Regions from separate parts of the Bradyrhizobium sp. CCGB12 genome, predicted to be linked through region 2. Evidence: predicted binding sites of a transcription regulator. Region 2 holds the regulator's gene; each other region holds the start of a gene.
What was found. Region 2 encodes PhoB, which activates phosphate uptake and scavenging genes when phosphate is short. Its sites were predicted from a motif close to TGTCATNNANCTGTCAT; they were not measured.

Region 1 (10,124 bases), 3.3 Mb from region 2:
TCGGATGCGCGATCCTGTCCTTGAGCGTCTCGGAGAGCGGGAATGCGAGATTTTCGCCCTTGGGCGGAATCGGGCTGTTGAACCACTTCGCATAGGTCTTCTCGAATTGACCCGATGCCATCTGCTTGGACAGGACCTCATCAACGAGCGCCTTGAAGCCGGCGTCGCCCTTCGTGAACATCAGTCCGTAGTAGATCTTGGCGTATCCCTCGGGCAGGAACCTCAGTGCATTGGGATTTGGTGCCGCGGCCTTGAGGCCCGCAAGCAGGATGTCGTCTTCCATGAAGGCGGAGGCACGCCCGGTGGTCAGCATCAGGAATGACTCGGCGTGGTCTTTTGCCTGGACGATGTTGAAGCCGAGCTGCTCCTTTGCGTTCACGCCCTGGGCAAATCCGACGGCGTTGGAGCCCTGGGTCACGACGACGGTCTTGCCCTTGAGGTCTGCCGCGCTCTTGGGCCCATCCGCCTTGACGAGCCATCGCGGCTGGCTGACGAAGGTGGCAACGGAGAATGAGACCTGCTCCTGCCGCTTCTTGTCGTTTGCCGTGCCGCCACACTCGATGTCGACAGTTCCGCTCTGGATCAGTGGAATCCGGTTCGAGGAGTTCACCGGGGTGTAGTTCACCTTCACATTGGGCAGCTTCAGCGCCTCCTTGATGCGATCGACGATCGCCCCGCAGAGATCGAGCGAGAAGCCGACGGGCTTCTGGTCGGGCCCGAGATATGAGAACGGTATCGATGCCTCACGGTAGCCGATGGTGATCGCGCCGCTGGATTTGATCTTGTCCAGCGTCGGGCTGTCGGCGGCCACGGAGGGAGTTGGACTGACGGCCATCAGTCCCGGGAGAAGTCCCAGCACCTGAATGAGCTTCTTCATGCTTTTCACCTTCCCATGGTTTGTCGAATTCAAGCTGCGGCCGAGGACCGCGTGAGCCCTCGCTTGCGAACGACATCGATCAGGCGATCGATGTCGGTGGCGGTGTTGAACATGCCGAGCGAGACGCGAATGCCGTCTCGTTCGGGCGACACGCGCACGCCATTTTCCTCGAAATAGCCGAGCCAGTCCGCCGCGGGCAGGGCGATGACGTAGATATGCGGCGCGCGGTGCTGTCGATCGCGCGGGCCAACGAGGCGAACGCCCAGCTCGTCCAGGCTCGCGATCAGGTGATCGCCGAGGTCGAAGCAGTGGTTCTGGATGTTCTGCACCCCGATCTGCTCGATCATGTCGAGGGAAGCGCCGAGAGCATGGACCGCGGGCAGATTGAAGTTGCCGAGCTCGAACCGCCCAGCGGACGGCGAGGGCGCCATCTTGTCGGGGCGCGCAATCAGATCCTCCGGAATCTCGGCGAGGCTCGCGGCCGCCAGATAGGTCGGCTCCAGCGCTTGGAGCGCCTTGTCCCAATAGAGCAACCCAAGCCCTTGCGGGACCAGCAATCCCTTGTGGCTTCCAGAGCCGATGAAGCTGGCGCCGATCGCCTTCGCGTCAACAGGCACGACGCCGATCGCCTGCATCACGTCCACGACGAAATAGAGCTTCTTCCTAGCGCACATCGCGCCGACGCTCTCGATGTCGAAGCGGTGGCCGGCGTGGAAGGTCACATGCGACATCGAGATCGCGCGCGTCTTTTCGTCGATGAGGGGCGCAAAGCTGTCGGCATCGACGATATCGGTCATCGGGATGAAGCGGACCTCGACGCCCTTTCGCTGCAGATTGAGGAACGCATAGGCGTTGTTCGGATGATCGCCGTGGATCATCAGGACATTGTCGCCGGCCTGAAGCGGCAGCGCGTTGGCCGCGATGTTCATGCTTTCCGACGTGTTCTTCGTGAAGGCGACCTCGTCGGCGGTCACGCCGAGAAAGCGGGCGACCTTGGCGCGGGTCTGCTCCACCCGGTCGAGCCAGACGCTTTTTGGTCCGGCCATCTCGAAGCCCTCGCGAAGGAAGAGCTCGATCGCGGCCTTCACGGGACGTGCGAGCGGCGTTTGAAACCCGGAATCCAGGTAGACCATCCGCTCGACGGCGGGGAATTCCTTCCTCACCGCGTCGACGTCATAGTGACGAGACATGCACATCTCCTGTTGGGCGCGCCGTCACCCCCTTGGGTCTCGGCCAATGGCGGAGCGAGATTCTGGGAACGGCGAGACTGCGTTGCACAACTTCTGGTCAATCACCGGCAACGCCAAGAATATGAGCTTTCCTGATTTCGACAAACGAAATTGTCGAATTTCAATAGATTTAATTCCGAAAAATGATAATGCTTGACGTTGATCTTGATTTCGCTACCTATTTCGGCCGGTGAGAAGATGACGAAGCGCCTGGAGAAGGATGGGCCCCTGGATCGCGCCATTGCGATCGTTCGGCACGTGGCCGACCAGCGCAAAGCTGTCTCGGCCGCGGAGATCGCAAAGGCTCTCTCGCTGCCTCTTCCGACAGCGCACAGGTTGATCGGAAATCTCGAGGATCGCGGACTCCTGCAGAAGGCGCTGGGGACCAAGCGTTACGTCGTGGGCAACCAGCTCGTCACACTGTCGGCCACTGTGATCGGAGCAGCCTTCCGCACGGCGCGGCGGCACGCCGTCCTGCGGGCGGTCGCGGGAGAAATCGGCGAGCAATGCGAGATCGGCGTCGTGCGCGACAATTCCGTCGCCTATGTCGACAGTGTCCGCGTTTCGGAGCCGCAGGGTCTTCAGTTCAACCCGGGGGAAGCGGCGCCGTTGCACTGCACGTCCACCGGCAAGATCTACATGAGCAGACTGCCCGAGCGTATCAGGGCGAAGCTGTGCCGCGCGCTCCCCCTGACCAAATTCACGGAAACCACGGTCGTCGACGTCCACGCACTGATGAAGGTTCTCGATGAGACGCGGCGGCGCGGTTGGGCCAAAACCAACGAAGAATACGTGAAGGGCGTGGTGGGATGTGCCGTTCCCATTCTGTCACCGGATCGGGAGTTGATCGCTTGCCTGGGCGTTTCCGTACCGGTGGCGCGCGTGAGCTTCGCCGAACTGGACCGGTTCATAGCGCCGCTGCAAAAGGCCGCGGCGCTGCTGTCGGAGACCATTCTGCAGGTCGAGGACGATGACGGCGCGGATGGGCAGTGATGACGCCGTGCTCGCGTGATCGCGAGCTCCGATCATTCCGTCACAGCCGCAGCACCTTGCCGGGGTTCATGATGTTCTGCGGATCGAGCGCGCGCTTGATGGTTCGCATGATGTCGAGCTCGATCTTTGAGCGGTAGTGACTGAGCTCGTCGAGCTTGTCCAGGCCGATGCCGTGCTCGGCCGAGATCGAACCACCCATGGAGGTGACGAGATCGTTCACGGCGCGCGTGATGGCGGGCGTGTACTGGGTCAGTGTCTGCCGATCCATGCCCTTGGGCCCCATCAACGAAAAATGCAAATTGCCGTCGCCGATATGCCCCAAAGGATAGGGGCGAATGGTCGGGAGAATGTCGAGTACGGCCTTGAGCCCCTTGTCGATGAACTCGGGGATCTTGGAGATCGCGACCGACACGTCGAAGCTGAGCGCCGGTCCTTCGGCCCGGGTGGCCTCGGCGGAGCCCTCCCGGATGCGCCACATGTTGCGCGACTGACCGACCGTCTGCGCGATCGCTGCATCGAGCACGCGACCGGCCTCGAGCTGATCGGCAAGGAACTGCTCCATCTTCTCGGACATGCCCTCGGCCTCGTCCTGGCGGGCCCGCGCGGATGACCATTCGAGCAGGAGGTACCAGGACGCATCCGCCTTCAGCGGATCCTGGGTGCCGGGGATATGGCGCAGCACCATGTCGATGGCGGCGTGGCTCATCAACTCGCAAGAGCTGACATTGTCCTCGGACGCCGCGTGCGCTTCGGACAGGATCTCAAGGGCCGCGCGCGGATCGCGGATGGCCAGCCACGCTGTGCAGACGTCCTTCGGTGCCGGCCATAGCTTGAGCACGGCCTTGGTGATGATGCCCAGCGTGCCTTCGGCGCCCATGAACAGATGCTTGAGGTCGTAGCCCGTGTTGTCCTTCTTGAGGGCACGCAGTCCGTTCCAGACATCGCCATTGGCCAGCACGACTTCGAGCCCCAGGACGAGATTGCGGGCATTGCCATAACGCAGCACCTGCACGCCGCCGGCGTTCGTCGACAAATTGCCACCGATCATGCACGAGCCCTGGGCGCCGAGACTGAGGGGCAGGAACCTGTCGTGACCGGCCGCAGTCTCCTGAAGCGTCTGGAGAACGCAGCCGGCCTCGACCGTCATCGAATAGCCGACGGGATCAACCTCCAGAATGCGGTTCATGCGGCCGAGCGACAACACGATGCCGGTGTGCGCTGGCCAGGGCGTTGCCCCACCCATCAGGCCGGTATTGCCACCCTGCGGCACGATCGCAACGCCGTGCTCGTGGCAGAGCCGGACTACTTTGGAGACCTCTTCGGTGTTGGCGGGACGAACGACGGCTCCCGCACCGCCAACCAGCAATCCCCGCCAATCCGTCACGAACGGCTGCTTGCCGTGGTCGTCCTCGATAAGGCCCTTCTCGCCGACGATCGCGCGCAACGCATCGCGCATCTCGGTGGTCAAAGGAGCGGTCGGGATGGTGGGGAGGGACGACGGGAAGGCTGCCGGCATTATGTTTCCTCTGGCGCATCTTGGTGTGCACTGCGCGCGTCAAGCGCTTGAGGGCATTGTCCACGTTTGCGGCGGGGAGTCTAACGACAATGTGGCTTGACCCTGTGGACCGGTGGGCCCGCATCGACAGGTCCGGAGGTTCTCGATCCCTGACGTCCGGCAATTGATCCAGGTCAAAGGAGAATGACCGGATCGCTGGAGGACGATGGTCCCCCAACGATCGTTGCAGCTTCGTCAGGCGGCCACCGTGGCGCGGTTGAGCGCGGCGATCAGCTTTGCGGCGATGGGTTGATCCGACCGCGGGTTCTGGCCAGTGATGAGCTCGCGGTCCTCGACGACGTAAGGCTCGAAGTCGATGGCGCTCCTGCTGACCTCGCCACCAGCCGCGCCAAGCGCGTCCGGCATGGTGAAGTAGATCTTGCCGTGCAGGAAGTTCTCCTCGATTGGCTTCTCCTCCGAGGCCGTGAACACCGTCATCTTGTATCCCGCATACTGCCAGCCCTTGCCCAGCTCGGCGATCCTGGCCTTGTCGCTGGCGATCAGGGCGGCGCGGTACTCCTTTGCGTGCGGCAAGGCGGCCAGTGTCGCGATCGGTCCGTGGCAGAGCAGCGCGGTCGGCTTCTTGCGCTCGTGGAAGTACCGCAGGATCTTGCCGAGCTCGACATCCTGCATGAGGTCAACCACCGGGGCCTGTCCGCCGGGGACGAAAACCGCGGCGTAGTGATCCAGCCCCTCGTCGATGATCGAGCGCAGCGTCCTCACGTCGGTCATCGACGGATCGCTGTCGAAATAGGTGCGGGCCCGACGGTAGGCATTCTCGTCGCCGCCAAAATGCTCAGCGGAGTCCGATGGCGGATCGATATACGGCTTCGTACCGTCAGGCGTGGCCAGCACCACCTCGTATCCGGCGTCGATTAGCGCCATCGCCGGCACGACCGTTTCATTGAGGTACTGGCCGGTCGGACCGGTGCCTCCACCCTGGATCTCGATACGCGTAGCGTTGGAGCCGACGACGAGTACTTTTCCTTTGGACATGGTGTCTCCAGGAGTTTTGCTTGATCGTCTGGTGGTTAGAACGTCATCACGGCCAAACTCACACGCTCGCCCTAGTGCTCGAGCAGCGGCTGGCCTGAAGCACGCGCACAAGCGCCGATCCGCGCTGAGACTTCGCTCGGAAACAGCGTCGGTTGTCGGCTCAAAAATCTGTGGTTGGCATAAAGGTGAGCGTGTTCGCTGATGGGCACAAGCAGGCCTCGCAACGTCATTCCGCGCGCATTCTAGGGGCGGCGGCGCAGTCTGACTATGTGGGACGATTGGCTTGAAGCGGATGCTTCGTGCGATTCCGCAATAATGGCATGATGCCCCTGTTTTGCCCGACGTGTCAAACGGCGTTGCGGACGCACCAAGCTAAGTCATTGATCCGACTGCTGCCGGCTACTGTGCATGGGGTTGTTTTCGCACTGTTTGTTTGAGCTGCCACCCGGATGACGCATTACGCGCTCTCCGTCTCCCGGTGCACGTCGTGCACCACGAGCCCCATGCCTTCATCGGGCATCTTGATCCAGTCGCGGCGCTTCAGGGTACGCTTGGTGTCCTCATAGCCGCTTGTCCAGTGCTCGCGCATCGAGGTGCCCGAGAACTCGTGGTCCTTGGCGTCGCCCTCGTAGGCCTTCTGCTGGTAGATCAGGTGCAGGATCGCGATCTCCGGCATGCGGCGCAGGCTCGCCTTGAGCTGGCGGTCCTCGTCGGAGAGCTGCTCGTCGGGGACTTTCGCCAGCGCCTTGTAGAGCAGGACCTTGAGATTGTGGGTGCGGCGATAGACGTCGGTGTTGTGGCGCGTGCGCGAGGAATACATGATGTCCTTGTGGCGGGCCATCACGTCCTGGATCGAGCGCGGCAGCACGCCCCGTGCGCTGAACAGGTCGACCTGGAACACCAGAGAATTGAGCGCGTCCTCCTGGTCGAGCAGATGCTGGAGCGGCGTGTTCGAGACGATGCCGCCGTCCCAGAAATGATCGGTGCCGATCCGCACCATCGGCAGCGCCGGTGGCAGGGCGCCGGAAGCCATGATGTGCTCCGGCTCGATCTCGTCATGGGCATTGTCGAAATAGATGAAATTGCCCGAGAGCACGTTGACCGCGCCAACGGCGAAGCGGACCTTCTTCTCGTTGATGAGGTCGAAGTCGACGAGTTCGAGCAGGCTCTCCTTCAGCGGCATCGTGTCGTAATAGCTGGTGGCGGTCTTGGCGCCGACCGGGCTGAACCAGGGATTGACCTGGTGCGGAGTGAAGAAGCCCGGCTGGCCCATCGCGGAGGTCATCCAGGAGCTGTAGAGATTGCGCCACTGGCGGAAGATGTCGCCGTCCGGCGTGTAGTGCCAGATCTTGCGGTTGGTGATGCGCTCCCAGAAAATCTGCAGGGCCTCGAGCCGCTTCTCCGGCTTGTTGCCGGCGATGATGGCGGAGTTGATCGCGCCGATCGAGACGCCGGTGACCCAGTCGGGCTCGATGCCGGCCTCGTGCAGCGCTTGGTAAACGCCGGCCTGGTAGGCGCCGAGCGCGCCGCCGCCTTGCAGCACCAGCGCGACCCGGTCGCAGCGCTCCGGCCGCCAGCCCCGCGAGGGCGGCTGATGGGTCTGATATGTCGGTTGCGACGTGCGGGCGTCCATGGCGATGTCTCCTGCTTGCGGCAAACGATTGCGTCCAGCAGTGACGGGGTGATGACAACTTCGGCGCCAATGCATCGGCTGCATGCACGTCAACCGCAAGGCGAATGGCAGCCGGTCACGCGCCTGACGGAAATTCATCACATCGCAGTCAATGAGGATCGCTAGCAATTCGCACCAAGCCTGTTGCGGCCGGGCGGGCATCACATAAGACATCACACAGGAGATCAGGATGCGCAGGGAAGACGTGCTGAGACTTCCGTCCATGCCGGCGGCCGGGCCGAGCTACCCGGCCGGGCCCTATCGCTTCGTCAACCGCGAATTCCTCGTCATCACCTACGAGACCGATCCGGACCTGATCCGCGCCGGCCTGCCCGAGCCGCTCGAGCCGATCGACCAGCCGATCGTGCATTACGAATGGATCAAGATGCCGGATTCCTCCGGCTTCGGCAGCTACACCGAGTCCGGTCTCGTCATTCCGGCACGCCTCAATGGCGAGGAGGTCAACTTCGTCTCGCAGATGTATCTGGACGATGATCCGCCGATCGCGGCCGGCCGCGAAATCTGGGGCTTTCCGAAGAAGTACGCCCATCCCAAGCTCGAGATCGTCAAGGACACGCTGACGGGCACGCTGGAATATGCCGGCCAGCTCGTCGCCATGGGCACGATGGGCTACAAGCACGAGAGCATGGCCGGCAACGGCGATCTCACCCGGGCCACGCTGTCGAAGACGCAGATCAATCTGAAGATGATCCCGGGCGTCGACGGCCGCCTGGAAGTCTGCCAGCTCGTCGCCATCAACCTCGTCGACATCGTGCCGAAGGGCTCGTGGATGGGGCCTGGCCGTCTGCATCTGGTGCCGCACGTCAATGCCCCCGTCGCCGACTTCCCGGTCCGCCGCTGCGTCGGCGCGCACCATTACATCGCCGACCTGACGCTGCCGTTCGGCCGTGTCGTGCACGACTATGTCAGGGAAGCCGAGGCGCTGGCCGCGACGGGGCTGGCTGCGGAGTAGGGCGGGCGCGGCATCATCAAACTGTAACAGAGCCGTAATTGAGTAGCCGTGCGAAGTCCGGAAGCTGTCGTCAGCCATCTTCCGGATGCAGGGCATTGTTGGCGGTTGGGGTTGGCCATGGCTGAGGCGGCAAAGCTTGTCAGCGAGATATCGAATGCCGAACCCGCCATTCCCGGCCTCGTGTGGGCATTCCGCCTGCACGGCGACGGCAGCGCCGAAGCGCTGCCGATCGACCAGCCGATCGCGTTCAGCCATGACGGCCGGCTCTGGCTGCATTTCAATTTGACCGACGCACGCGTGCGGTCGTGGATCGCGGCATCAGCGCTGCTGCCGCTCGCGCGCGAGCTACTGCTGTCGAGCGACACGTTCCAGCAGCTTCACGTCATCGATCATTGCGTCTACGGCGTATTTTCCGACCTCGTACGCGAGATCGACAGCGCCACCGAAGAGACCGCGTTCCTGCGCTTCGCCATGACCGAGCATCTCCTGGTCAGCGGCCGCCATCAGGCGCTGTGCTCGGCGGATGCGACGCGCCGCGTGCTCGAAGGCGGCTATCGCGTCGACAATGTCGCCCATCTCCTGGAGAAGATCGTCGACGAGGTCGCCGATACGCTGGATCGGATGGCCGACAAGCTCGGCCAGGAGATCGACGACATCGAGGAGCGGATTCTCGCCGACGAGGCCAAGCCGGAGATGCGCCGCAATCTCGGCCGGCTGCGCCGCACCTGCGTCAGGTTGCATCGGCAGCTGACGGGCCTGCGCGTGCTGTTTCACCGCCTCGACCAGAAGAACACCGATCATCTCGCACCGGCCTTGCGCATCCACGCCGGCAAGCTGGCGCAGCGGCTGGACGGGCTCGATCACGACATCGTCGAATTGCGCGAACGCAGCCGTCTGCTCGAGGAGGAGCTACGCTTCAAGAACGAGGAGGAGAGCAACCGCCACCTCCACACACTCTCGATCGTGACCTCCATGCTGTTGCCGCCGACGCTGGTTACCGGCATCTTCGGAATGAACACCAAGGGTCTGCCGCTCACCGACGTCGAGAGCGGATTCTTGTGGGCGGCGGTGCTGATGGCTTCGTCAATTGGCGCGGCCTATCTGTTCATGCGGCGCACGGGCATTTTCAAATAGCGTGCGCCGATCGTGAGTTGGAGTACCCATACATCCCTGGCGGCCGCGGCGCTGGCGAGCACGGTGGCAAGCACGAACGCGTTCGCCGGCGCCAAGGACGAGAGCGCGGCGGAATGGCTGTTTCCAAAATGGTTCAACGAATGGCATGACGGGCTCGCCAACAAGGGCCTGAACTTCGGCGCCACCTATATCGCCGACAACATCGGCAACGCGACCGGTGGGGTCGCGCGCGGCGCCATCCATTTCGGCCGCTTAGATCTGTCGGTCGACGCCGATCTCGACAAGCTGGTCGGCTGGACCGGCGGCCGCTTCTACGCCAATGCCTTCGTGATCTACGGCCGCGGGCTGTCGCGCAACTATGTCCAGAACCTCGCCACCATCAGCGAGATCGAGGCGCTGCCCGATCAGCGGCTCTACAACGCCTATTTCGAGCAGAGCTTGTTTGGCGACCGGCTCAACATCAGGGCTGGCCAGCAGGCCGCCGACGTCGAGTTCTTCGACAGCCAGACCGACGACCTCTTCGTCAACGGGACCTTTGGCTGGCCAGCGATCAAGGCGTCCAACCTTCCGGCCGGCGGCCCGGCACCGCCGATCGCGGTGCCCGGCATTCGCATCAGGGCGGCGCTATCGGATCAGATCACGGCCTATGGCGCGGTGTTCAACGGCGATCCGTCAGGGCCGGGCGATGTCGATCC
Region 2 (10,124 bases):
CAGCACGGCGTCATCGATCGGAACCGCTGATGGTGCGCGAACCGGGCCTTCAGGCCCGGTTTTCATGTCAGGGGATTGGGAAACCATGGGCGTTATCTGGTGTCGGAGAGCGGGAATGGAAGGGGGCGTGAGCCGGCGTGTTCCGGATGCTGATTTGATCACATACGATACAACAAACTCAGTGTCGTCCTGGCGAAAGCCAGGACCCATTGCCCCAGGGAGAAGTTGTGGCGCGAGCTGGCAATGACCAATCGTCGCCAAACCAAAGCCGGTGGTAATGGGTCCTGGCCTTCGCCAGGACGACGATCCGATTTTATGCGACTACGCCGCCCTACTTCACCGCGTCAAAGCACCAGGCCAGAATGCCCTTTTGCGCGTGCAGGCGATTTTCGGCCTCGTCGAACACGACCGATTGCGGGCCGTCGATCACCTCATCGGTGACCTCTTCGCCGCGATGGGCCGGCAGGCAATGCATGAACAGCGCGTCGGGCTTGGCCAGCGACATCAGCTTGGAATTGACCTGGTAGGGCTTGAGCACGTTGTGGCGATGTTCACCTTCCTTGTCGCCCATCGACACCCAGGTGTCGGTGACGACGCAATCGGCGCCCTTCACGGCGGCCTCGGGATCCGTACCGAGCACGATCGGCGCATTCGTCGCCTTGATCCAGTCGCGCATCACCTTCTTCGGTGCGAGCTCCGGGGGCGTTGCGACGTTGAGCTGGAACTTGAAGCGCTCGGCGGCGTGGGCCCACGACGCCAGCACGTTGTTGTCGTCGCCGGTCCAGGCCACCGTCTTGCCTTCGATCGGGCCGCGATGTTCCTCGTAGGTCATGAGGTCGGCCATCACCTGGCAAGGGTGCGAACGGCGCGTCAGGCCGTTGATGACGGGCACGGTCGCATGGGCCGCAAGCTCCAGCAGCGCCTCGTGATTGAGGATGCGGATCATGATGGCGTCGACATAGCGCGACAGCACGCGTGCGGTGTCGGCGATGGTCTCGCCGCGACCAAGCTGCATCTCGGCACCGGTGAGCATGATGGGCTCGCCACCGAGCTGGCGCATGGCGACGTCGAACGACACCCGTGTCCGCGTCGAGGGGCGCTCGAAGATCATCGCCAGCGTCTTGCCTTCGAGCGGCCTGACCGGCTGCTGCGCCTTCTGCTTCGCCTTCATGGCGGAGGATGCGGCGAGCATGCGCTTGAGCTCCGACAGCGGGAGCTCGTTGATATCGAGGAAGTGCTTTGGCGACTTGCTCATCAGCTGGCCGTCCGCTTGCTCTGGCCGGCCGACAGCGCGGAGCAGGCACGCTCGAGCCGCTCGACACTGTCCTCGATCTCCGCTTCGGTGACGATCAGAGGCGGCAGGAAGCGCACGACATTGTCGCCGGCGCCGACGGTGAGCAGTTTTTCGTTGCGCAAGGCGGCAACGAGATCCCCCGAAGGCACGACAGCCTTGATGCCGATCAGGAGACCCTCGCCGCGAACTTCGCTGACGACATCGGGATGGCGATCGATCACGGAGGCGAGCTTCTGCTTGAGCAGCAGCGACATCTTCTGCACGTGGTCGAAGAAGCCGGGCTTGAGCATGACGTCGAGCACGGCGTTCGCAGCGGAGATCGCGAGCGGATTGCCGCCGAAGGTCGAGCCGTGCGAGCCGGGCCCCATGCCGGAAGCCGCCTCCGCGGTCGCCAGCACCGCGCCGATCGGGAAGCCGCCGCCGAGCGCCTTTGCCAGCGACATCGCGTCGGGTGTGACGCCGGTGCGCCTGTGGGCGAAGAGATCGCCGGTGCGGCCCATGCCGGTCTGCACCTCGTCGAACGCGAGCAGCAAGCCCTTCTCGTCGCAGAGCTGACGCAGCGCCTTGAGGAAAGCGGGCGTTGACGAACGCACGCCGCCCTCGCCCTGGATCGGCTCGATCAGGATGCCGGCGGTCTGCGGACCGATCGCCTTCTTCACGGCTTCGATGTCGCCATGCGGGACCTGGTCGAAGCCGTCCATCGGCGGACCGAAGCCCTCGAGATATTTTGCCGATCCCGTCGCAGCCAACGTCGCCAGCGTGCGGCCGTGGAAGGCGCCTTCGAAGGTGATGATCCGATAACGTTCCGGATGCCCCTTGGAGAAGTGATGATGGCGGACCAGCTTGATCACACCCTCCAGCGCTTCGGCGCCGGAATTGCAGAAGAACACGAAGTCGGCAAAGCTCTCATTGCAGAGACGGGCCGCGAGCTTCTCGCCATCGGGGCTCTGGAACAGGTTGGACATGTGCCAGAGCTTCGTTGCCTGCTCCTGCAGTGCCTTGACCAGCGCGGGATGGGCATGGCCGAGCGCATTCACCGCAACGCCCGACGTGAAGTCGAGGTAGCGATCGCCATTGGTCGCGATCAGCCAGCAGCCTTCGCCGCGCTCGAAACCAAGGTCGGTCCTGGCGAAAACGGGAAGCAGATGCGGCGCGGCGCTGTTGGTCATGACCATCACTTGGATGTTGCACTTGGATGTTGAGACCTGCCTGGCGTGCCTTACGCAGCGCACCATTGACCGGTCCGGAAAACGAAACGTGCCGCCTTTTAAGGGCGGCACGCGTCACTATCTTATGCCTGGCAAGACGGGTGTCAATGCCGCCCGAAAAGCCTCGCGAAACGCTGAATCCGTAGTCTTGCGGTGCCGATTTTGCGGGGTTTTCACCACGGAACATGTGGAAGCGAGTCGGCGGACTCTTGCGCGGGAGTCACGCCATATTGTAGCGTTTGGCCTGTCAGATACGACATCTCGTGCAGCGGTTCTGATCCCAAGAGTCCTTATGTACCGGCGTAAACGTTCGGGCGTCAGTCACGCGCCCGGCGAGCCTTAAGGGATTCTGGCGGCACGGGTTTTTCAAGGCTTAGGCATTCGTTGTGAGGCCCCAGGATGGCTGGCCGGCAGCGAGGGAAAGGGTGCAATGACGGTTTTGACCTGGTCCGACGATCGCGTCGAGCAGCTGAAAAAGCTCTGGGAGGCCGGACTTTCGGCCAGCCAGATCGCGGCCGAGCTCGGCAATGTGACCCGCAATGCCGTGATCGGCAAAGTGCACAGGCTCGGCCTGTCCGGCCGCGCCAAAAGTCCTTCCTCGGCCGCGCCCCGGCCGCGCAAGGCGCGTCCGGCGCAGCACATGATGCGAGTGACCCGCCCGATCTCGCGCGGCAACACCGCGCTCGCGCAGGCCTTCGAGGTCGAGGTGGAGGCCGAGCCGGTCACCTACGACAACGTGGTGCCGATGAGCCAGCGGCTGTCGCTGCTGGAGCTGAACGAGGCGACCTGCCACTGGCCGGTCGGCGATCCCTCGAGCCCGGATTTCTTCTTCTGCGGCGGCAAGGCGCTGTCCGGCCTGCCCTACTGCGCCCAGCACTCGCGCGTCGCCTATCAGCCGGCCGCGGATCGCCGGCGTGCACCGGCCAAGCCGAGCACGCGGTGAGAATTTTCTGAGATCAAGACGGCAGCCGTCACGCGATGACGGCTCCGCACATTCGGTGTCGTCCCGGACAAGCGCGCCTCAAGCGCGCGTAGATCCGGGACCCATAGCCACAGGGCGCAATTGTCGCGCGAAGTGGTCACTCCGAGTCTTCGCCAAACTACTCCCTGTGGCTATGGGTCCCGGATCTGCGCTTACGCTTGTCCGGGACGACACCTGAGTGCGTGACGACGACAGATCGCCAAAAGAGCTTACGTCTGCTCCGCCTTCGCAAAGCGATCATCCAGCGCGTACCCTGCGCCACGGACCGTGCGGATCGGGTCCTGCTCGCGGCCGAGATTGAGCAGCTTGCGCAGGCGGCCGATATGGACGTCGACGGTACGCTCGTCGATGTAGATGTCGCGACCCCAGACGCTGTCGAGCAGCTGCTCGCGTGAGAACACGCGGCCGGGATGCTCCAGGAAGAACTCCAGCAGGCGATATTCGGTCGGGCCGAGATCAATCGGCCGGCCCGAGCGCGCCACGCGGCGCTTGTCGCGGTCGAGCTCGATGTCGCCATAGGCGAGCACGGTGGCAAGCCGCTCCGGGCTTGCGCGCCGCAACAGACCCTTCACGCGCGCCAACAGCTCCGGCACCGAGAACGGCTTGACGATGTAGTCGTCGGCACCGGTCGCAAGACCCCGCACCCGCTCGCTCTCCTCGCCGCGCGCGGTGAGCATGATGATCGGAAGCTGCTTGGTCTCGGGACGGGTGCGCAGCCGCCGGCACAGCTCGATGCCGGACAGTCCCGGCAGCATCCAGTCGAGCACGATCAGATCGGGGATGTGTTCCTTGAGGCGGGTGTCGGCATCGTCGCCGCGCATCACCGTCTCCACGTCATAGCCGTCGCCTTCGAGGTTGTAACGAAGAAGCTCGGTGAGAGCTTCCTCGTCTTCAACCACCATAATGCGTGCGCCCATGTGGTCGTCGCTCCTTACGTAATCAGGTATTCGGGACCGTCGTGGCGAAGGTCGTCATGTCGCCCTTCGGCCGCTTGTCGGTGATCGCCTGCCCCTCGATCATGTAGAACACGGTCTCGGCGATGTTGGTGGCGTGGTCGCCGATCCGTTCGATGTTCTTGGCGCAGAACATCAGGTGGATGCAGAACGAGATATTGCGCGGATCCTCCATCATGTAGGTGAGGAGCTCGCGGAACAGCGAGGTGCAGATGGCGTCGACTTCCTCGTCGCCCTTCCAGACTGCCATCGCCGCCGGTAGGTCGTGCGCGGCATAGGCATCCAGCACCGACTTGACCTGCTGCTCCACGAGGTCGGTCATGTGCTCCAGGCCGCGGAACAGTTTCAGCGGATGGAAGTCCGTCTCCAGCGCTGCGACGCGCTTGCCCATGTTCTTGGCGAGGTCGCCGATACGCTCGAGATCGGTGGCGACGCGCATGGCGCCGACGATTTCGCGCAGATCCACCGCCATCGGCTGGCGGCGGGCGATGGTGAGCACGGCGCGCTCCTCGATGCGCTTCTGGAGCGCGTCGAGCTCGGCGTCGATGGTGACGACGCGCTGACCGAGCGCAACGTCGCGGCGGATCAGCGCGTCGACGGAGTCGACGATCATGCGCTCGGCAATGCCGCCCATCTCGGCGACCAGGCGAGTGAGCTCCTGGAGGTCGGTGTCGAAGGCCTTAGCGGTATGTTCAGTACCCATGTCCCGTCTCCTCAGCCGAACCGGCCGGTGATGTAGTCCTGCGTGCGCCGATCGCTCGGCGACGTGAAGATCTTGCTGGTGTCGTCGAACTCGATCAGCTCGCCGAGATACATGAAGGCGGTCTTGTCGGAGACGCGCGCCGCCTGCTGCATGTTATGGGTGACGATCGCGATCGTGTAGTTCTCGGACAGCTCCTGGATCAGCTCCTCGACCTTGGCGGTCGAGATCGGGTCGAGCGCCGAGCAGGGCTCGTCGAACAGGATCACCTCAGGACGCACCGCAACCGTGCGGGCGATGCAGAGGCGCTGCTGCTGGCCGCCGGAGAGCGACAGGCCGGAGGCGTTGAGCTTGTCCTTGACCTCGTTCCACAGCGCGCCGCCGCGCAGCGCCTTCTCGACGCGGTCGTCCATCTCGGACTTCGAGATCTTCTCGTAGAGGCGGATGCCGAACGCGATGTTCTCGTAGATCGTCATCGGGAACGGCGTCGGCTTCTGGAACACCATGCCGACGCGGGCGCGCAGCAGGTTGAGGTCCAGCCTGGGGTCGAGGATGTTGGTCTGATCCAACATCAACTGTCCCACGGCGCGCTGCCCCGGATAGAGGTCGTACATCCGGTTGAAAATGCGCAGCAGGGTCGACTTGCCGCAGCCCGACGGGCCGATGAACGCCGTGACGCGGTTGGTGCCAAGCGTCAGGTTGATGTTCTTCAGCGCGTGGTGCTCGCCGTAATAGAAGTTGAGGTTGCGCACCGTCACCTTGGCCGGCGCCTCCGGCAGCGGATGCGAGCCGGGCTGAACGGGCGTACTGACGGAAATAGACATATCGCTCATTTTGCGGTCCTCTCGGCGCTAAGGATGCGCGCGCCAATATTCAAGGCAAGTACGGTCAAAGTGATCAGCAGGGCACCGCTCCAGGCGAGCTGCTTCCAGTAGGCGTAAGGGCTCTGCACGAAATTGTTGATGGTCACCGGCAGGTTCGCCATCGTCTTGTTCAGGCCGAGGCTGAAGAACTGGTTCGAGAGCGCGGTGAACAGCAGCGGCGCGGTCTCGCCGGCGACGCGGGCGGTCGCCAGCATCACGCCAGTGATGAGGCCGGAGCGCGCAGCGCGATAGGCGATGCGCTTGATCACCAGCGAGCGCGGCAGACCGAGCGCGGAGGCCGCCTCGCGCAGCGCATTCGGCACCAGCAGCAGCATGTCCTCGGTCGTGCGCAGCACCACCGGGATGACGATCACGGCGAGCGCGAGCGCACCTGCGATCGCCGAGAAGCCGCGCATCGGCACCACGACCGCGCCGTAGATGAACAGGCCGATGATGATCGAGGGCGCCGAGAGCAGGATGTCGTTGATGAAGCGGATCACCGAGGTCAGCTTGTCGTTGCGGCCGTACTCGGCGAGATAGGTGCCGGCGAACATGCCGAGGGGCGCGCCGATGCCGACGCCAAGCACGGTCATGATCAGCGAGCCGACGATGGCGTTGAGCAGGCCGCCCTCGTTCGAGCCGGGCGGCGGGGTATTTTCGGTGAAGACCTGGAGGTTGAGCCCGGCCAGACCGTTGTAGAGCAGCGTCAGCAGGATCAGCGCGAGCCAGGTGACGCCGAAGGCGGCGGCAGCCAGGCAGAGCGCGCGGATGACGACATCCACGCGGCGGCGGCGTGCATAAATCGGGTTCATGTTACTTTCCCGCCTTCTTTTCGAGTCGCAGCAGCATCAGCCGCGCGGCCGCGAGCACGAAGAACGTGAGCACGAACAACAGCAGGCCGAGCAGGATCAGGCCGGACTGGTGCAACCCGTCGCTTTCGGCGAACTCCGATGCGATCGCCGCCGAGATCGTGGTGCCCGGTGCGAAGATCGACGAGGAGATACGGAACGAGTTGCCGATGATGAAGGTCACCGCCATGGTCTCGCCGAGCGCTCGGCCCAGCGCCAGCATGACGCCGCCGATCACGCCGACGCGGGTGTAGGGGATCACCACGCTGCGGACGACTTCCCAGGTGGTGCAGCCGACGCCGTAGGCGGCTTCCTTCAGCACCGGCGGCACCGTCTTGAACACGTCGACCGAGATCGAGGTGATGAAGGGCAGCACCATGATGGCGAGGATCAGCGCGGCGTTGAACAGGCTGAGATAGGACGGGGGACCTGCGAAGATCGCGCCCAGCACGGGAACGCCGTCGAAGATCTTGATCATGAAAGGCTGGAAGGTGTTGGCGAGGAACGGGCCCAACACGAAGAAGCCCCACATGCCGTAGATGATCGAGGGAATGCCGGCGAGCAGCTCGATGGCCATGCCGATCGGGCGGCGCGCCCATTGCGGACAGAGCTCAGTGAGGAAGATGGCGATGCCAAGACCGACCGGAATGGCGATCGCCATCGCGATGAACGAGGTCACCAGCGTGCCGTAGATCGGTCCGAGCGCGCCGAGCACGGGCGGATCGGCCGACGGCGCCCAGCGCTGCGTCCACAGGAACGACAGGCCGTATTCCTTCATCGCCGGGAAAGCACCGACGACCAGCGAGATGATGATGCCGCCGAGGATCAGCAGCACCGAGATCGCGGAAAGCCGCGTGATCCAGTAGAAGGTGACGTCGCCGAGCTTGAACGCGCTCAAAGCCTTGGCACGATCATACGGTCCGGCGTCGTCGATTACATCGCTCTGAACGGCCATCTCTGCCACGCCGATCCCCTGTACCCGTTTATGTATACGCTTGTTTTTGGCCCCGTGCCCCGGATGCGGCGCTCGCCCATCCGGGGCTTGGTTCTTGTGGGCTCGGCTCAGCGGCGCAGCACTTCAGGCTGCGCCGTGTCCGGGACGCGAGAGCGAGCGCTCAGCTCTTGATCTCGGCAGCCCAGGTCTTCTCCACCTGCTGGACGACGCTGTCGGGCATCGGGATGTAGTCGAGCTCCTCGGCCATCTTGCCGCCGTTCTTGAAGGCCCAGCGGAAGAACTTGATGGCTTCCTGCGAGGCCGCCTTGTCAGTGGCGGACTTGTGCATGAGGATGAAGGTCGCCGCCGTGATCGGCCAGGACTTGTCGCCGGGCTGGTCGGTCAGGATGACGTAGTAGCCGGGAGCCTTGGACCAGTCGGCGTTGGCGGCGGCCGCCTGGAAGGCCTCGACGGTCGGCTGCACGGGCTTGCCGGCCTTGTTGACGAGACCGGTGTAGGTCAGCTTGTTCTGCTTGGCATAGGCGTACTCGACATAGCCGATCGAGTTCTTGGTCTGGCTGATGTTGCCCGACACGCCTTCGTTGCCCTTGGCGCCGACGCCGACCGGCCACTCGACCGCGGTGCCCTCGCCGATCTTGCTCTTCCAGTCCGCGCTGGCCTTGGAGAGGTAGTTGGTGAAGTTGAAGGTGGTGCCCGAACCGTCCGAGCGGCGGACCACGGTGATGGCGTCCGACGGCAGCTTCACGTTCGGATTGAGCTTCTTGATCGCGGCATCGTCCCACTTGGTGATCTTGCCGAGATAGATATTGGCCAGCGTCTCGCCGTCGAACACCAGCTCGCCCGGCTTCACACCCTCGAGGTTGACCACGGGGACGATCGCGCCCATCACCATCGGCCACTGGACGAGGCCGTCCTTCTCGAGCTGCTCGGCCTTGAGCGGCGCGTCGCTGGCGCCGAAGGTCACGGTCTTGGCCTGGATCTGCTTGATGCCGCCGCCGGAACCGATCGACTGGTAGTTCAGGCCGTTGCCGGTCTCCTTCTTGTAGGCGTCAGCCCACTTCGAATAGATCGGGAACGGGAACGTCGCGCCGGCTCCCGTGATGTCGGCCGCAAAGGCCGCAGTCGTCGATGCGGCGACCAAGCCAGCAGCGACGATAGTTTTGAGGAAATTCATGCTGGTCTCCATACAGGGGAGCGAAGCGCCATCCGCGCCCGATCGCGCTCCCCGCGCCGCCCCCTTTAGGAGCGGTCGGCTGTGCTTTTACGAAGGTTTCGTGACAGCTGGATGACACCCTCAAGCGATTAAAATCGCTTGATTTTCAGGTGAGAGCCGGAGTCTTGGCCTGGGGAAAACAGGCCGTGAAAGTGGCACCCTGCCGGGGCACGCTTTCGATCAGAAGCCGGCCGCGATGACGGTTAAGAATATGTTTCACCAGCGATAATCCGAGTCCTGTCCCGCCCTGCGAGCGGCTGTCGCCGACGTCGACCCGGTAGAAGCGTTCAGTCAGCCGGGGCAGGTGCTCGGGCGCGATGCCGGGGCCGAAATCGCGAACCATGACCCGAATTTCCTGAGCTCCATCAGTGGCCGTGCTTGGGGTCAGCGACACGATGACGCGACCGCCCGAGGCGCCATATTTGAGCGCGTTCTCGATCAGGTTCTCGAACAGGCGGAGCAGCTCCTCGCGGTCGCCCGCGATCATCACCGGGGCATCCGGCAGATGAGTCTCGACATCGACCTGGCGTTCCCGCGCCAGCGGCTCGAGCCCGTCGGCGACCTGGAGGATGATCGGCAAGAGGTCGACCAGGGTGTCCGGCCGGACATGGGCCGATAGCTCGACCCGCGACAGCGACAGCAAATCGTCGATCAGGCGCGCCATGCGGGTGGCCTGGTTGTGCATGATGCCGAGGAAGCGCTCGCGCGCCTTTGGATCGTCCTTGGCCTGGCCCTGGAGCGTGTCGATGAAGCCCGACAGGGCGGCGAGCGGCGTGCGCAGCTCGTGGCTGGCATTGGCGACGAAATCGGCCCGCATCTCCTCGACGCGACGCAGCGGCGTCTGGTCGTGGAAGGTCATCAGCATGCATTTGTCGGCGCCGCCGAAGGTGGTCGGCACCGGCACCGGCGTGATCATGAGCTCCAGCCAGCGATCGACCGGAACGTGGTCGAGATAGGTCGCGCGCCGCGGTTCGGTGGTCGCGATCGCCTCGCGCAGCGCCGTGATGATCTCCGGCGAGCGCAGCGCGAACTGGGCGAGCTCGTTCCTGCGCAGCGCCGGCGCGAGCTGAGCGGCAGCGGCGTTGAGGTGGATGACGCGACCGGCGCG
Region 3 (10,124 bases), 1.3 Mb from region 2:
GCAGCACGAAAAGAATCGAAATCGCGGACGCAATCGGCGGCGAGCTCTTCGAGCGCATCGACCGGCTCGGCCGGAATGACGGCAATGAAACCGCTGATGGAATCGACGACCGGACGGATCATCGGGATCGATCGAGCCTTGCAGGCGAAAGCCACGCAGGCCGCCGCGAGCTCGGCTTCCGTCCTGCCGGGCGCGAGCGCCATCGGCGCCTTCAGCGTGCCGTGAAAGCCGTATTTGCGGGGATCCGCGCTGATATCGCGCCAGTCCGGCGCCACATCCACTGTCTCGCGCGGAAACGGCAGCTCGTCACCGGTATAGGCATCGTAGCCGAGCAGCTCGGCGCCGAATCGGGAGAGGGCGCTGTCGCTGCCTGCGGCAAAATAGATCGCGTAGCGGGGAAAACCTGTCATCGCCTAAGCATAACCAATTTAGGCCGCGACGACAGCCTCGCGCGGTGTCGTCATTGCTGCGAGCAGCCGCGTCGCATCGGTGAGGTGCACGAGCTTGCCGCCTGATATCACCGCGATGAGCCGCGGCCGCAGCTTCACGCTGTCATCGACCAGAAGGATGTCGGCACGGCGTCCTTCCGCGAGCACGCCGCGATCGGTAAGGCCGGTTGCGTGCGCAGGCCCGGCGGAGACCAGGTTCCAGGCTTCCGTCAGCGGCAGCACGCCGTCGGCGGCAAGCCGAAATGCGGCGAGCAGCTGTGCGGGATAGTAATAATCGGACGCCAGCACCGAGCAGAGACCCTTGGCGATCATGTCCGACGCCCTGGTCCAGCCGGTGTGGCTGCCGCCGCGAACGACGTTCGGCGCGCCGTAGACGATGGCATCGCCATGGCTTGCCGCCGCCCGCGCCGTCTCCTCGTTGATCGGAAACTCGGCGATCGTGGCGCCGAGCTCGCGAAACTCCTGACGCATCACCGGCGTCGCATCGTCGTGCGAGAGCATCCTCACCTCAGCGCCGCGGGCCATCGCGGCGAGCCGCGACACTGAGGCCGGCACGTCGGCGGCGCGCGCGACGATGCGTTCGACCAGCCGATCAAAATCCTCGCTCGAAAGGCCGGTGCGCTCGACCATGCGGTTGCGCTTGCGGGGCTTGGCCATGTCGGCCACGGTGCCGTCCATGTGGTCGTTGAAGGCGAACAGGTCGACGCGGCCCTCGGCGAGCCACTGGCTGATTTCAGGCTCGGCATCGAGATTGTAGGTCTCGTGGCGCAGATGAACGCGGGTATCGGCGGCGAATTGCGGGCGCTGCCGCTCGATCGCCTCCATCAGGCCGCGCGCATTGTCGGCGCTGCGCAGGCCCGGCTCCCATGAACAGGTCGTGGCGTGAAAGACGGTGGTGATGCCGTTGCTGATCGCCTGACGATCACTGTCGGCAAGCGCGACGTCGATCGGAAAATCGACGCCGGCGCGCGGCATCATCTGCCGCTCGAAGGCATCGCCATGCAGGTCGACGATGCCGGGCAGCACCAGAAGGCCTCGTGCATCGATCGCCAGCCGGGCACGGCCGCGCGAGGCATCGACATGCGCAATGTCCGTTCCGGACACGCCTAGCGAAGTTTCGACGAGCTCGGCGCCGATCAGGGCCCGGCCGCCTTCAAGGAATATGTCTGTCACGCGACCGCGCTTCGTTTGCTGGTTGTGGAGCTTGCCCGTGCTTCGTATGCCGAGAGGAAATCTTCAATCCCGAGCTTGCGGAAATTGGGCAGCGCTTCACGCAATTTGTCGTGATCCCAGTCCCACCAGGCGAGCCTGGCGAGCCGTCCGGCGATCTCCTCGGAGAATCGCCGCCTCACGATGCGCGCCGGATTGCCGGCGACGATGGTGTAGGCCGGCACGTCCTTGGTGACGATGGCGCCGGCCGCGATCACCGCGCCGGTGCCGATGCTGCGTCCCGGCAGCACAATGGCCCCATGGCCGATCCAGACGTCATGGCCGATATGGATGTGATGCTGGCGCCGCCAGTCGAAGAACTCAACGTCGTCGCTCTCGCCTTCGAAATAGGCGCTGGAGCGGTAGGTGAAATGCGCCTGGGTCGCGCGATGCATCGGATGATTGCCGGGATTGATGCGCGTCATCGCGGCGATCGAGCAGAACTTTCCGACGGTCGTGTAGGTGATCTGGGCGTCGTTCACGACATAAGAATAGTCGCCCATCGTCACTTCATGCAGGATCGTGCGTGCCCCGACCTCGGTGTAGGCACCGAGCCTGGTGTCGTGCAGCTTGGCGGAAGGGTCGATCGTCGGTTGCACCGAAAGAGCTTTGGCGGCCATGTTGCATCCGAAGCACGGGGGGCGGGCGTTCCTCTTCAAGTGGCTTGATGACGATGTCATGACGTGGCGATGACAGGGGATGACGTGTGTTGGATCGCCGCACCGCAATGCGGATGTCACACAAGTGTTAAGCGCCGGCGTTAGCGGTGGGCTCCAGCTACTCTGGAGTCCTGCATGCTGGTGGTGGAAGGTCTGACGTGTCGCTTCGGCGCGAAAGCCGCGGTGGACGACGCCTCGTTTCAAATTTCACCCGGCGGCTTCGTCGGCGTGATCGGACGATCCGGCGCCGGCAAGTCGACGCTGCTGCGGACCATCAACCGCCTGGTGACGCCGACTGAGGGGCGCATCCAGTTCGACGGTATCGACGTCACCGCGCTGCGCGGCAAGGAACTGCGGCAGTGGCGGGCGCGCTCTGCGATGATCTTTCAGCAGTTCAACCTGGTCGGCCGGCTCGATGTCCTCACCAACGTCCTGATGGGCCGTCTGGCAACGATGCCCGCCTGGCGCTCGCTGTCGCAAATCTGGCCGGAGCAGGACAAGGCGCTGGCGATGTCGGCCCTCGAGCAGTTCGACATTGCCGCGCTCGCCGCGCAGCGTGCCGACCAGCTCTCCGGCGGCCAGCAGCAGCGCGTCGCGATCGCCCGCGCCCTGGTGCAGCAGCCCGACATCATCCTCGCCGACGAGCCGATCGCTTCGCTCGACCCGCGCAACACCAAGATCGTCATGGACGCGCTGCTGCGCATCAACAAGCATTTCGGCATCACGGTGCTCTGCAACCTGCATTCGCTCGATCTCGCCCGCACCTATTGCGACCGCCTGATCGGCATGGCCGCCGGCCGCGTGGTGTTCGACGGCGTGCCGTCCGAGCTGACCGACCACGTTGCGCGCGAGCTCTATGATCTCGAAGCCGCCGACGTCATGGGCGGTGTGCCAGTCCCGGCGCCCGAGGGCGTTCCGGCGCTCGGAACCGCCGCGGCGGCCTGAGCCGCACGTTTAACTGCCAGTTTTGCGTCAACCGACCCCAACCGACGAAGAGGGTATTATGATCACTCGCAGACTCGTTCTTGCCGGCGCCGCCGCGCTCGCGTTCACCGCTTCCGCTTCTGCCGAAGACTGGAAAGCCAAATATCCCGAGCTGACCTTCGCGGTCGTCCCGGCCGAGAACGCCTCGGGCGTCACCGAGCGCTGGGCGCCGTTCATGAGCTATCTCTCCAAGGAATTGGGCGTGAAGGTCACGCTGCGCATTGCCAACGACTACGCCGCCGTGATCGAAGGCCAGCGCGCCGGCAACATCCATATCGCCAGCTACGGCTCGGCTTCGTTCGCCCGCGCCCGCCTGACCGGCGTCAAGACCGACGCTTTCGCCAACGACATCAACGCCGACGGCTCGACCGGCTACTATTCGGTGTTCTTCGTCAAGGCGAGCAGTGCCTACAAGAAGGTCGACGACCTCAAGGGCAAGAACCTCGGCCTCGTCGATCCGAACTCGACGTCGGGCAACAACGTGCCGCGCTTCGAGCTCGACAAGATGGGCATCCCGGATGCCGACACCTATTTCAGCAAGGTCGTCTTCACCGGCAGCCACGAGAACGCGATGCTGGCGCTGGCGCAGGGCACGGTCGACGTCGCGGCCAACCAGTGGACCACCGACGACGATTCGACGCTGGCGCAGATGCTGACCAAGGGCATGCTGAAGAATGCCGACGGCTCGGCGATGAAGAAAGACGACTTCCGCATCATCCACAAGTCGGCACCGATCATCAACGGTCCCTACGCCTACAACTCCGACCTGCCTGATGACGCCAAGGCGGCCATCGAGAAGGCCTTCTTCGACGCGCCGGCGAAGGACAAGGCGGCGTTCGATCGCCTCCAGGACGGCCAGAAGAAGGGTTTTCATCACGCCACCACCAAGGACTGGGATGGCACGATCGAGCTGATCAAGTTCGTCGACGCGCTGCGTAAGAAGAAGGCGTCCTGATCCCAGGGCGACGCAACTGGAGCCGGGTCGATGGGCCCGGCTCCTTCTCTTTGATCGGCCACGTTCCCTGACAAGATGACAGTCGCGGTTTCGATCCTTCCCGAGCAACAGCTTGCCGTGCTCGACGCCGCCTATCGCCAGGCGGTCGCGCGCCGCCGGTGGCGTCTCCTGTTGGGAGCCGTGGTCTTCGCCGCGGCGCTGCTTCTGGCCGCGGTCGGCGCCGAAGTGAATCTGCGCACGCTGTTCACCTACTTCGGCAATTTCATCAGCTATTTCGATCGCATCTTCACGCTCGACAGCGGCCAGCGCGTCTGGACCGATCTCGGCGAGTGGTTTTGGGGCTGGCGCAAATGGCTGAAGATGCTCGGCGAGACGCTGCTGATCTCTTATGTCGGCACGTTGATCGGCGCGACCTTCGCCTTCGCCCTCAACTTCCTCGCGGCCGAAAACACCTCGCCCGCGCCCTGGCTGCGCTTCGTGGTGCGGCGCCTGCTCGAATTTGCCCGCACCGTTCCCGGCATCGTGTTCGCGCTGGTCTTCGTCATCGCCTTTGGGTTAGGGCCGATGGCCGGCGTGCTCGCGATCGCGATCCATTCCACCGGTGCGCTCGGAAAACTGTTCTCGGAGATTGTCGAGAACGCCGACATGAAGCCGGTCGAAGGCATCCGCTCGACCGGTGCGAGCTGGCTCTCCTGCATGCGCTTTGCGATCGTGCCGCAGGTGACCGCGGGCTATGCCAGCTACGCGCTGCTGCGCTTCGAGATCAACGTGCGCGAGGCCTCCGTGATGGGCTTTGTCGGTGCCGGCGGCATCGGCCAGGAGCTGGTCGTCGCCATCCGCAAGTTCTATTATTCGGACGTCAGCGCCATCCTGATCACCATCATCGTCACGGTCTTCATCATCGACATCACCACCGGCTGGCTGCGCGGCCGCCTGTTCGGCAAGGAGGCGCGGTCGTGACGCCGCAGGAGGTCGACACCGCCGCGCTTCGCGCGCGCTACCCTGATGTGTTCGACCGGCCGGCTTCGGCGCGGCTCGCCATGCCGGCGATGATCGTCGCGGCGCTCGCGATCCTGGCCTATGGCCTGGTCGATCTCGACTTCTCGCCGTCGCGGTTCTTCGCCGGCCTCAGCCAGCTCGGCTGGATCAGCCTGATGATGATCCCGCCAGATCCCGGCTCCTCGCTGCCGGTCTATCTGAAGGCGCTGGGCGAGACGCTGTCGATCGCGCTGCTCGGCACCACGCTCGCCGCCGTGTTCGCGCTCCCGATCAGTCTGCTGGCCGCGCGCAACATCGTGCCGTCGAGCATCCTGCGCTTCCCGGTGCGCCGATTCCTGGATTCGATCCGCGGCGTCGACACGCTGATCTGGGCGCTGGTGTGGATCAACGTGGTCGGGCTCGGCCCGTTCGCCGGCGTGCTCGCCATCGCGGTGTCGGATTTCGGCGCCTTCGGAAAGCTGTTCTCGGAGGCGATCGAGGGCGCCGACCAGAAGCAGGTCGAAGGCATCCGCGCCGCCGGCGGCAACTCGCTGCACGAAATCCGGTTCGGCCTGTTGCCGCAGGTCCTGCCTGTCATCGCCGGCCAGGTGCTCTACTTCATCGAATCCAACACGCGCTCGGCCACCATCATCGGTATCGTCGGTGCCGGCGGCATCGGCCTCCAGCTCGCCGAGCAGATCCGTGTGCTGGAATGGCAGAGGGTATCGTTCCTGATCCTGATGATCCTGGTCGCGGTGGCCGCGATCGATTTCATCTCGGGCAAGCTGCGGTTTGCGATCATCGGACAAAGGGCAGTGGCCTAGTCCCGGCTGCCGTAGGGTGGGCAAAGCGAAGCGTGCCCACCATTTTTGCCGAAATCTTGGAATGATCGTGGGCACGGCGCAAGTGCGCCTTTGCCCACCCTACGATTCCGGATTCGTGGAGGGAGGGTGGCGGAAGCAGCCGACCGTCACGACTCCACCAGAAACTCCACCCGCTCCGCCGCGAACCGCGAGTGCTTGGTCACCAGCGGCTTGCCGTCGAGATCTTGGTCGGTCGCATCGACCACCAGGATCGGACGCCCCAATGCGAGATCGAGCCGTGCGGCGTCGGTCGCGTCGACGATGCCTGCCGTGATCCGGGTCGCACCGCGGCGGTAGTCGCGAATGCCGTAATGCTCCAGCAGCTTCGTCATCGAGCGCGTCGCGGCAAAGACCTCGCCCGCGCCCGGAAACAATTCCGCTGACAGCCAGGTCGTGGAGACGCAGATCGGCGTGTGATCGGCGAGGCGGATCGCTTCGATTCGCACCAGCGGCGCGCCGGCCTTCAAGCCCAGCTCGCGCGCCAGCTCGCGGGTCGCAACGTCCTCGGACGCCTCGATCAACTGGCCGCGCGGCTCGCGGCCGCCGGCGCCGACGATCTCGGAGAAACGCGTGCGCGAGCGCAGCGGATAGGCGAGCTTCTGCGCCTCGACGTAGGTTCCGCTGCCGCGTTCGGCGCGCACGAGGCCGCGCTCGGCAAGGGCGGCCAGCGCGCGCCGCACGGTGTGGCGGTTCACGCGATAGGTTTCGGCGATCTCCATCTCGCCCGGCAGCTTGTCGCCCGCGGCAAAGCGGCCGTCGGCAATGCCACGCTCGATGCCGTCGGCAACGAGGCGCCACAAAGCGACGCCCGAAGAGGCTGTGTCCTGCATGCTCATGTCGCGGTCAGCCTAGCCCGAAAATCACATCTTTGTCACGAAACAGTCATGGCGCGTCCGTATGAAGTTGTCTAGTATCATAGACAACTTGGATTCGGCAAGTTCTGTAGAAAAGTTCGGTGGATCAGGTGACGCAGCACGACAACCAGCAAGCCCAGCGCAAGGCCGCGATGGCCGTGCTGGCGCACGCGGAGGCGGGCGAGATCGCCGCTCGCCTCCGCACAATTCCCCTGCCCAGTCACCAGGACCTGCGCGAAGGCGAAAACGGGCTCGTCATGCTGCGCGGCCGGGTCGGCGGCGATGGTGCGCCGTTCAACCTCGGCGAGGCCACGGTGTCGCGCGCCGCGGTCAAGCTTGCGAGTGGCGAGGTCGGTTTCGGTTACACGCTCGGGCGCGACGGTGAGAAGGCGCGGCTGATCGCGCTGTGCGACGCGCTGGTGCAGTCCGGCGATTTCGGTGCGGCCGTCGAGCGCAACGTTATCGCGCCGTTGCGCGAGCAGCTTATGATTCGCAGGCAGCAGGCGGCGGCCGAGACCGCCGCGACGAAGGTTGATTTCTACACCATGGTGCGCGGTGAGGGGTGAGATCATGACCACGATTGCGGAACTGCCGCCGGGATTCGCCGACAAGGTGTTGTCGGCGCAATCGACCTTTCGCTCGGTGATGGATGCGATGGCGCGGCCGGGATCGGTCCAGCGCATCGTGCCGATGGCGGGAACGCCTGATACGGTGATGCGAGGCACCGCCGCGATCGCGCTGACGCTGTTCGATCACGACACGCCGCTCTGGCTCGACGCGCGCATGTCGGAAAGCTCCGATGTGGTGAAATGGCTCAAGTTCCACACCGGTGCGCCGGTGGTGCAGGACACGTCGATTGCAAGCTTCGCGCTGATCAGCGACGGCTCCGCGCTTCCGCCGCTCGAGCGTTTCGCACTCGGCACCAACGAATATCCGGATCGCTCGACCACGCTGATCCTCCAGGTCGATGGTCTGGGCTCGGGACGCAGCTTCGAGCTGCGCGGTCCCGGCATCGACGGCGCCGCGACGCTCCACGCGTCGATCAAGCCGTTCGATCTGTTCGAGCGCCTGCGCATGAACGAGCCGCTGTTTCCGCGCGGCATCGATGTAGTGCTGGTCGCCGATGATGCCGTGGTCGCGATCCCCCGCACCACGCGTGTCGCGAACAAGGGAAGCTGAAGCATGTATGTCGCAGTCAAAGGCGGCGAACGCGCCATCGAGAACGCCCATCGCCTGCTCGCAAACGCGCGGCGCGGTGACCCCGGTGTTCCGGAAGTCACGCTCGACCAGATCTCGGAGCAGCTTGGGCTGGCCGTCGACCGCGTCATGAGCGAGGGCTCGCTCTATGATCGCGAGCTCGCGGCGCTCGCGATCAAGCAGGCGCGGGGCGACCTGATCGAGGCGATCTTCCTGGTCCGCGCCTTCCGCGCCACGCTGCCGCGCTTCGGCGCCAGCGAGCCGGTCGACACCGGCGCGATGCGGGTGCAGCGGCGGGTGTCCTCGACCTTCAAGGATATTCCGGGCGGCCAGATCCTCGGTCCGACCTTCGACTATACCCACCGGCTGCTCGATCCCTCGCTCGCGGAAGGTTTTGTGCCGGGGGCGCCGGCGACAGCCGAAGCCTCGACCGCGGCCACGCCACGCGTGACTGATATTCTCGGTCGCGACGGGCTGATCGAATCCTCGCCGCAGGCCGAGGAGGGCGCCAGCGTCGGCGACCTCACCCGCGAACCCCTGAACTTCCCGGCGGATCGCGATCTGCGGCTGCAGAATCTTGCGCGCGGTGACGAGGGCTTCCTGCTGGCGATGGGCTATTCCACCCAGCGCGGCTATGGCCGCAACCATCCCTTTGCCGGCGAGATCCGCTTCGGCGAGGTCGAGGTTGAATTCTTCGCGGAAGATGTCGGCTTCGCCGTGCCGCTCGGCTCCATCGAGCTGACCGAGTGCCAGATGGTGAACCAGTTCAAGGGATCGGCGACGGAAGCGCCGTGCTTCACCCGCGGCTATGGCCTCGCCTTCGGCCAGAGCGAGCGTAAGACCATGTCGATGGCACTGGTCGACCGCGCGCTGCGCGCGCGCGAGCTCGGCGAAGAGGCGCTCGCTCCCGCGCAAGATGAAGAGTTCGTGATGTCCCATTCGGACAACGTCCAGGCCACCGGCTTTGTCGAGCATCTGAAGCTGCCGCACTATGTCGACTTCCAGTCCGAGCTCGGTCTGCTGCGCAAATTGCGTCAGGAATTTGCCGACGCCAATGCGCCCGACGCCATGAAGGAGGCCGCGGAATGAACGCGCCCGCCTACAATTTCGCCTATCTCGACGAGCAGACCAAGCGGATGATCCGCCGCGCGATCCTCAAGGCGATCGCGATCCCCGGCTATCAGGTGCCGTTCGCCAGCCGCGAGATGCCGATGCCCTATGGCTGGGGCACCGGCGGCGTGCAGGTCACGGCGGCGATCCTCGGTCCCCAGGACGTGCTGAAGGTGATCGACCAGGGGTCCGACGACACCACCAACGCGATCTCGATCCGAAAATTCTTCGCCAAGACCGCCGGCGTTGCCACGACGACGTCGACCATTGAGGCGACCGTGATCCAGACCCGTCACCGCATTCCTGAAACGTCGCTGCACGAGAATCAGGTGCTGGTCTATCAGGTGCCGATCCCCGAGCCGCTGCGTTTCCTCGAGCCGCGCGAGACCGAGACGCGGCGCATGCACGCGCTCGCCGAATACGGCCTGATGCACGTCAAGCTCTATGAGGATATCGCGCGCTTCGGCCATATCGCGACCGCCTACGCTTATCCGGTGAAGGTCAATGCGCGCTATGTGATGGATCCTTCTCCGACGCCGAAATTCGACAATCCAAAGATGGACGATTGTCCGGCGCTGCAATTGTTCGGCGCCGGCCGCGAGAAGCGCATCTATGCGATCCCGCCCTACACGCAGGTGGTGTCGCTCGATTTCGAGGATCATCCGTTCGAGCCCTATCGCTTCAACGCGCCCTGCGCGCTGTGCGGTGCCGAAAATTCCTATCTCGACGAAATCGTCACCGACGACAAGGGCGGCCGCATGTTCGTGTGCTCCGATACCGATTATTGCGAGGGCCGCCAGGCCGCCGGCCATCACGGCAGCCTCAGCGCCGCGCCGTACAAGGAGAAGGCGGGCTCACATGGTTGA

Region 1: a site for PhoB is predicted at 7,324-7,340, ahead of NLM27_RS16190 (acetoacetate decarboxylase). Genes of this name have one in related genera too.
Region 3: a site for PhoB is predicted at 2,326-2,342, ahead of phnC (phosphonate ABC transporter ATP-binding protein). Genes of this name have one in related genera too.

Annotation. Positions count from the first base shown of each region.
Region 1 is NZ_JANADO010000001.1:3,352,896-3,363,019, reverse strand. Features, by position in the region: gene NLM27_RS16220 (amino acid ABC transporter substrate-binding protein) at 1-877, opposite strand, end outside; gene NLM27_RS16215 (aminotransferase class V-fold PLP-dependent enzyme) at 907-2,067, opposite strand; gene NLM27_RS16210 (IclR family transcriptional regulator) at 2,305-3,099, shown strand; gene NLM27_RS16205 (FAD-binding oxidoreductase) at 3,140-4,615, opposite strand; gene NLM27_RS16200 (type 1 glutamine amidotransferase domain-containing protein) at 4,850-5,650, opposite strand; gene NLM27_RS16195 (patatin-like phospholipase family protein) at 6,108-7,283, opposite strand; gene NLM27_RS16190 (acetoacetate decarboxylase) at 7,513-8,295, shown strand; gene NLM27_RS16185 (transporter) at 8,413-9,429, shown strand; gene NLM27_RS16180 (carbohydrate porin) at 9,493-10,124, shown strand, end outside.
Region 2 is NZ_JANADO010000001.1:6,652,671-6,662,794, forward strand. Features, by position in the region: gene NLM27_RS30490 (Hsp33 family molecular chaperone) at 1-87, opposite strand, end outside; gene argF (ornithine carbamoyltransferase) at 332-1,255, opposite strand; gene NLM27_RS30500 (aspartate aminotransferase family protein) at 1,255-2,463, opposite strand; gene NLM27_RS30505 (GcrA family cell cycle regulator) at 2,933-3,445, shown strand; gene phoB (phosphate regulon transcriptional regulator PhoB) at 3,694-4,401, opposite strand; gene phoU (phosphate signaling complex protein PhoU) at 4,424-5,140, opposite strand; gene pstB (phosphate ABC transporter ATP-binding protein PstB) at 5,152-5,970, opposite strand; gene pstA (phosphate ABC transporter permease PstA) at 5,967-6,812, opposite strand; gene pstC (phosphate ABC transporter permease subunit PstC) at 6,814-7,803, opposite strand; gene pstS (phosphate ABC transporter substrate-binding protein PstS) at 7,964-8,977, opposite strand; gene NLM27_RS30540 (ATP-binding protein) at 9,123-10,124, opposite strand, start outside.
Region 3 is NZ_JANADO010000001.1:7,940,090-7,950,213, forward strand. Features, by position in the region: gene NLM27_RS36345 (DUF1045 domain-containing protein) at 1-410, opposite strand, end outside; gene NLM27_RS36350 (alpha-D-ribose 1-methylphosphonate 5-triphosphate diphosphatase) at 429-1,622, opposite strand; gene NLM27_RS36355 (chloramphenicol acetyltransferase) at 1,619-2,278, opposite strand; gene phnC (phosphonate ABC transporter ATP-binding protein) at 2,453-3,262, shown strand; gene phnD (phosphonate ABC transporter substrate-binding protein) at 3,321-4,256, shown strand; gene phnE (phosphonate ABC transporter, permease protein PhnE) at 4,332-5,216, shown strand; gene phnE (phosphonate ABC transporter, permease protein PhnE) at 5,213-6,058, shown strand; gene phnF (phosphonate metabolism transcriptional regulator PhnF) at 6,205-6,933, opposite strand; gene phnG (phosphonate C-P lyase system protein PhnG) at 7,053-7,517, shown strand; gene phnH (phosphonate C-P lyase system protein PhnH) at 7,522-8,130, shown strand; gene NLM27_RS36395 (carbon-phosphorus lyase complex subunit PhnI) at 8,134-9,237, shown strand; gene NLM27_RS36400 (alpha-D-ribose 1-methylphosphonate 5-phosphate C-P-lyase PhnJ) at 9,234-10,124, shown strand; gene phnK (phosphonate C-P lyase system protein PhnK) at 10,117-10,124, shown strand, end outside.